DNA from 3 places in the Rhizobium leguminosarum genome. Region 3 is predicted to be linked to each of the others. Evidence: riboswitches for the same ligand, from Rfam matches in the RefSeq annotation. Region 3 holds a riboswitch; each other region holds the start of a gene.
The links. A riboswitch is a leader RNA that binds a small molecule or an ion and turns the genes downstream of it on or off. The one in region 3 is predicted to bind thiamine pyrophosphate.

Region 1: another riboswitch for thiamine pyrophosphate. It lies ahead of BA011_RS18205 (YkoF family thiamine/hydroxymethylpyrimidine-binding protein); the one in region 3 lies ahead of thiM (hydroxyethylthiazole kinase).
Region 2: another riboswitch for thiamine pyrophosphate. It lies ahead of thiC (phosphomethylpyrimidine synthase ThiC); the one in region 3 lies ahead of thiM (hydroxyethylthiazole kinase).

The regions. Positions count from the first base shown of each region.
Region 1 covers NZ_CP016286.1:3,715,369-3,717,565, reverse strand. The annotation lists gene BA011_RS18210 (ABC transporter permease) at 1-194, opposite strand, end outside; gene BA011_RS18205 (YkoF family thiamine/hydroxymethylpyrimidine-binding protein) at 284-916, opposite strand; TPP riboswitch at 907-1,020, opposite strand; partial or broken gene BA011_RS18200 (NADPH-dependent FMN reductase) at 1,265-1,860, opposite strand; gene soxR (redox-sensitive transcriptional activator SoxR) at 1,944-2,197, shown strand, end outside.
Region 2 covers NZ_CP016287.1:886,376-888,572, forward strand. The annotation lists gene thiC (phosphomethylpyrimidine synthase ThiC) at 1-1,241, opposite strand, end outside; TPP riboswitch at 1,341-1,473, opposite strand.
Region 3 covers NZ_CP016289.1:616,058-618,254, reverse strand. The annotation lists gene thiD (bifunctional hydroxymethylpyrimidine kinase/phosphomethylpyrimidine kinase) at 1-55, opposite strand, end outside; partial or broken gene thiE (thiamine phosphate synthase) at 52-685, opposite strand; gene thiM (hydroxyethylthiazole kinase) at 682-1,485, opposite strand; TPP riboswitch at 1,529-1,624, opposite strand; partial or broken gene BA011_RS34435 (ABC transporter ATP-binding protein) at 1,808-2,197, opposite strand, start outside.

The sequences.
Region 1 (2,197 bases), on a different replicon from region 3:
CCCTCGCGGTTCAGCCAGCCCTGGATGACGATGCGCGAAGGCGCCGGCAGGATGGACGGTTTGATGCCGGAGAGATCGACATAGAGCTCCCATGCCGCCAAAAAGGCGCAGCCGGCGAGCAAGGCGGGTATGCCCCGGTAGAGAGCGGTGCGGAGCGCGGCAAGGCGCGATTCCGATGGGTTTGACGGTATCATCAGCGTTCGATTTCAAGCTTTCGTCGGGCACTGCATAATCCCTTAAATCGGAATCGATTTAAGGATAAATTATGCAGCAATTTAAAGTGTTACAGCGTCCTTTGCGCGTCTGAAAAGACGCGCGGCGCTGTATTGGCGGACACCGTGATGTCGAGGGTCACATGTCCCTCGGGGTCGCCGAAGCGAAGGAAGGCCTCACGAATGGTAGCAAAGACGGCACCGGCGTCGCCAGAGAGCCTGCTGCAGAAATTCTTGGCGCGGTCGAAGGTGCCGGAGCGCTTCAGGAAGTCGATGCAGCCGTAGATCTCGTCCATATGGGTACCGGTTCCCATGACGTAGAGCGAGAATTGCGCGGCGGTCGGCTGTCCGGTCTCGGTGGTGATGTCAACGGCGGCAAGTGCGGCTGTTATGCGCTCGGCAAGCGGCTCCGCCTGGCCGAGGGAGGGGTTGATGCCGCAGATGGCGTCGTCGGGCTCGCCGGGGCAGCCGCGTGAAACGGCAGCGGACAGCACGCAATGCTCGCCGGTCTTTGCTGCGGCGACGAAAAGATCATGCATGGCGGCGAAGAGAATGTCAGGCGGGCCGACCAGCAGTGTGGAGATGTCATCGGTCTCGATACGCAGCCGGTCGCGATAGGGATCCAGCGCCTTGACGACATCGAGAATGATGCCGACGAAATTGTCGGACATCGGATAGAGTGACACTTGTGCGCCTGAGAACATCTGAACCTCGCTCCGCTGGCATTACCCAGATCAGCTTTGAAGGGTCCAGAGGCTTGCGCCTCACATCTCAGCCCCGGCAATACGGAGCTCCCCTGTTATTTGCGCGGAAACTATCACCGGGGTTTTCTCCCCGCAACCGCAAAATTGCGAACCCGTCCGTGCGGTCGGAATGAGCAGAACGTGATGGAAAACACCCGGGCGGAGGATTTGCCCGGGTGTGCCCAATGGTTCCGTACCTGCCGGGAACGGAACCGGAGCCATCTGGCTCAGGCGGCTAGCGCATAACCCCGAAAATCGGAATCGATTTTCGGAAAGGACTATGCGCAGATTCAAAGCGATAGAGCGTCCTTAGCGCATCTGAAAAGACGCGCAGCGCTCTATTTCGGCATAGGGACGATTGCTGCGGGCGGTGACGAGCGCCTGCGTCCACCATTCCGCCTCGCCATCATCCGATCGAGCAACCGCATTGTATCGGCGGGATTATCGAGTCGTCCGTCTGGATCGAAGCGGTTCCAAGGTGCGGCAAAGCTCACCGAATCGCGGATGGTGACGGCGTGGAGTTCGGCAAAGACCAGCCGCAGCTGTTCGACGGCGCGCAGGCCGCCGGATATGCCGCCATAGGAAACAAAGGCGACCGGCTTGCCCTGCCAGGGCTCGAAGAAGAAATCGATGATCGACTTCAACGAGGCGGTGAAGCTGTGATTGTATTCCGGCGTGACGGTGATGAAGGCGTCGGCCATGCCAAGCCGGCTGGCGAGCCTGGCGATTTCGGGGTGCGCCATGTCACGGTTGGCCGGCAGCGCGAAATCCAATGGATCGATGATATCGATATCAAATTGCGGGAAGCGGACGAGTTCCTGCGTCAGCCATTTGACCACCCGGTCGCAGATGCGGCCCTCTCTCGTACTTCCATAGATGACAGCCAGCCTGGTGGGTGTTTGCATGCGTCGCTCCTTATTGCGATTGGACTTTACGATTGCAGGAGCAAGGGTTATAAAACCTCAACTAATCTTGAGGTCAAGAGGCGATGGATACAATCCCGGCAGCGCCGCTCGGCAAGCTCCTGACGGTCGGCGAAGTGGCGGAGCGCAGCGGCCTCGCCGTCTCGGCGCTGCATTTTTACGAGACCAAGGGGCTGATCTCGAGCATCCGCTCCCGCGGCAATCAGCGGCGCTATGGGCGCGATGTGCTTCGTCGGCTCGGCATCATCAAGGTGGCGCAGCGTGTCGGCATTCCGCTTTCGGAAATCCAGGCAGCGTTCGAGTCCCTGCCGCAAGGACG
Region 2 (2,197 bases), on a different replicon from region 3:
TGGCCGGGACCCTCGATCATCACCTGGCAATCCTTCGCCCAGGCGATCTTCGTCAGCTCCCCGAGGGTCTCCAGTTCCGCGAACTGAGCCGCATCGTTGGCGTCGGCGATCGAACCGGGGCGAAGACCGTCGCCGAGCGAGAACGACACGTCATAGGCCTGGGCGATGTCGCAAATTTCCTCAAAGTGCTCGTAGAGAAAACTCTCCTTGTGGTGGTGCAGACACCACTTGGCCATGATCGAGCCGCCGCGGGAAACGATGCCGGTGACGCGGTTGACGGTGAGCGGGATATAGGCGAGCCGCACGCCGGCATGGATGGTGAAGTAGTCGACACCCTGCTCGGCCTGCTCGATCAGCGTGTCGCGATAGACCTCCCAGGTCAGGTCCTCGGCAATGCCGTTCACCTTTTCGAGCGCCTGGTAGAGCGGCACGGTGCCGATCGGCACGGGCGAATTGCGGATGATCCAGTCGCGGATATTGTGAATGTTGCGGCCGGTCGACAGGTCCATGACCGTATCGGCGCCCCAGCGGATCGCCCAGACCATCTTCTCGACCTCCTCCGCCATCGACGAAGTGACGGCCGAATTGCCGATATTGGCATTGATCTTCACCAGGAAATTCCGGCCGATGATCATCGGTTCGGATTCGGGGTGGTTGATGTTGGCGGGAATGATTGCCCGACCTTCCGCGACTTCGCGGCGAACGAAATCCGGCGTCACGAAATCCGGCACTTGGGCGCCAAAACTTTCGCCGTCGCGAACGAGCGGTTCCCTGGCCGCCTGCCGGCCGAGGTTCTCGCGGATGGCGACGAATTCCATCTCCGGCGTGATGATGCCGGCCCGCGCATAGGCGAGCTGGGTGACGGCCCTGCCCGCCTTTGCCTTGAAAGGTTGGTTGCGGATCGGGAATTCCGGCGTCAGGTGGCTGCCGGACACGAAGCCGTTGTCCTCCGGCCTGACGATGCGGCCCTCATAGGCCTCGACATCGCTGCGGGCGACAATCCAGCTTTCGCGCAGGCGCGGCAGGCCGGCATCGATACTGATCGCGGCGCCTTCTACCGTATAGGGACCGGAGGAATCGTAGACGGTGACCGGCGGTTCGCCGGAGGTCGGATGCAATGCGATCTGACGGATCGGCACGCGGATGTCCGGGTGGATCGTTCCAGCTTTCAGGACTTTCGTGGAGGCGGGAAGCGGGCCGGTAGTGACGACCGGGGTGAGCTTGGTGGTTGCGATATTCATGGTTCGAGGCTCCAAGGTTTGACGTTTGGAGACCCAGTTCCAGAGTTGGAATGATGGAAGAACACGTCGGAATCCGAAGAACGGAGTCCCGCCCTCGCCGCCGCAGCGCTCGCACCGTCCCTACGCCAGTATGAACTGGATCAGGTTCAACGGGTCACTGCGCCTCGGCCGGCCGAAGCCGATCCGACCAGCAGTATCTCAGCCCCTTGGCGGGACCCCCCTGGTGAATAGGGCTAAGCTATTGTGAGCAATGGCGCTCCGTCAAGTCCTTAGGGTACCGGGACCCATATCCCGACCGTTTGCAACTTGTTTGTCGCCACTCCAAGGATTTCCCGAGACGAGACGCGCGTCCTTACGGCATAACGAGCAAGAAGCCAGATGATTTCCTGGCTGACCTTCATATTGCGTTTCCCGAGGCGCTTCTTTCGAGTGCCAGACTTGCGCGGCTTAATCTGCGCAAGACAACGCCGACGGTTGGTTCATAAACGCGCTTCACCAAAATGGGCTGAAGAAATTCGCAGCCATGCTCCGCCAGGACATCAACCGGCTGGACCGATAAGGATGAATCCGATCAACTTGCCGCAGTCGTCGCTTTCAGTGCTTGAAGCAGTTCTCTCGATGCCATTGCAGGAACTGAGAATGCGGCCGCTCATGCGAACCGCACCCATAATGTCGTCGGTGCTGCGTAACCCTTATTTATGGAACTGCAGTAAACAAATCGGTCGGTTCAGCTTTGCCGCACTACGGCAGTCAACTGAATTTCAACTATTGACCCACTAGGTAACAGCTAACACCCACTGCTGCCCTCGCTCCCACAGCCTCTCCCCCAAGTTTCAGCATGATGAGGTCCGATGCGAAGTCAGCCACTCGAGAGTGATCCCGAAAATCTTGGGACGCTGCGACGAACACCGTCATTGTGATTACTTCTGATATTCGCTCTCCTGGCGTCAACAAAC
Region 3 (2,197 bases):
TGCCGGCGCCGCCGGAGGGATCGGAACCGGCGATCGAGAGAACGTTGCGGATCATGCGCGGGCCTTTCGGATTTCTGCGGCGATGCGGCGCGTGGCCGCTTCCGGGTCGGGCGTGCCGCAGATGGCGGAAACGACGGCAAGCCCCTTGGCGCCGGCGGCGAACACTTGGGCGACATGATCCGCCTTGAGCCCGCCGATCGCGACCGATGGCACCGGCGAAGCCTTTACCAGCCTTGCAAGGCCGTCAAAGCCGATCGGCTGCTTGTGGTCGGCCTTGGTCGGTGTCGCAAACACCGGCCCGACGCCGGTGTAATCGATGAGATCAGGATCGACCGCGTTAGCAAGCGCCTCGCTCTCGACCGACAGGCCAAGGATCATCTCGGCACCGACCATCGCCCGCGCTTTGCGCGCATCCATGTCCTCCTGGCCGATATGCAGGCCGTCGGCGCCGATGGCGATTGCCCTCGACGTCATCGTTGACGATGAGCAGGGCGCCGGTCCCATTCAGCGCCTGTTTCAAGGCGCGGCCGGTCTCGATCATCCTGATGGTGCCGGCATGTTTGTCGCGCAGCTGCACCATGGTCGCGCCGCCGGCAACGGCAAGGCGCGCGGTTTCGACCATGCCGATCCCGGCGCAGAGATCGGGATCGAGGACGAGATAGAGCGAAAGATCGAAAGTCTTCATGCGGCTGATATCCTTGCCCTGGCGTCAAGCGTTTCGGCGTCGAGCGCGGCCAGCGCATCGAGGAAGCGCCAGGAGAAGGATCCCGGGCCGGCCGCACCAAGGGCTGCCTCCTCGCCGGCGATGGCGAAGGTTGAAAGTGCTGCGACCGTCGCGCCGAAGATATCCTCAGGCGCCGTCGCGGCAAAGGCGCCGACCAGGCAGGTGAGCGAGCAGCCGAGTGCTGTGACCTCAGGCATCAAGGCCGATCCGCCTTCGATGCGCACGGCCCGCTCGCCGTCGGTAACGAAATCCACGGCACCGGTAACGGCGACCACCGCCTGCTGCCGCTCAGCCAGCCATCGCGCCGAACCTTCCGCCTGCTCGACCGGATCGCGGCTGTCGACCCCCTGGCCGCGGCTTTCTCCGCCGGCTAGCGCGATGATCTCGGACGCGTTGCCACGAATGATGGTCGGGCGCAGGGCGAGCAGTTCGGCAACCGCATTGCGGCGGAAGGCCGTCGCATAATGGGCGACCGGATCGAGCACCCAGGGTTTGCCGGCTGATGTCGCCGCCTTCGCAGCCGCCTGCATGCCGTCGATCCATTGCGTCGACAGCGTGCCGATATTGATTGTCAGCGCGCTGGCGATCCCGGCGAATTCGCCGGCTTCTTCCGCGGCATGCACCATGGCGGGCGAGGCGCCGGCGGCGAGCAGAACATTGGCGGCGATATTCATGGCGACGTAATTGGTGATGCACTGAACGAGCGGCGGCTTTTCGCGCATCGCCTTCAGCATAGCTCCTGGTGTGGTCCTGGTCTGCATGTGGCCCCTTTTCAGGCGGGGCAGGCGCGGGGCGGCCCGTATGGCGATGCCCCGAGCGACTCCTCCGCCGGCATTATCCGGTTCAGGTTCGAAGGGTGCTTCTCAGCCCGTCTGTCGACGAACGCCCCTGTCTCTCATCGGGTTTCTTTTCGCAGAGAACAGCGCGCCTGTCACCCCGAAAATGACAACTCCACGACCAACGCCGCCGCGTCTCTTTACGAAAGGCGGTCAGCCGACGAGATGCAGGCGGATTGGCTGTTGCAGCACGAGCTTCGACAGCAAGGCGCTCCTCGTCGATATTCTAGTAAGTCTCAACCTTCAGTCACGCATGCGCTTCCCTGCCGCGATAGACCTCCGGATCAGGGATCGGAACCGCTGCGATCAGCGCGCGGGTGTAGTCATCTCGTGGGTTCTCGAAGATATCCCGCCGTGTGCCGGTTTCGATGATGCGGCCGGCGCGCATGACGGCGACGTTGTGCGACATGCGCTCGACCACCGCCATGTCGTGGGAGATGAAGAGATAGGCGAGCCCCATGGTTTCCTGCAGTTCGAGCAGGAGGTCGAGCACCCGGGCGCGGACGGAGACGTCAAGCGCTGCGACGCTTTCGTCGGCGACGATCAGCTTTGGCTCAAGCGCCAGCGCCCGGGCGATGCAGATGCGTTGGCGCTGGCCGCCTGAAAACTCGTGTGGATAGCGCGTCGCCGCATCAGG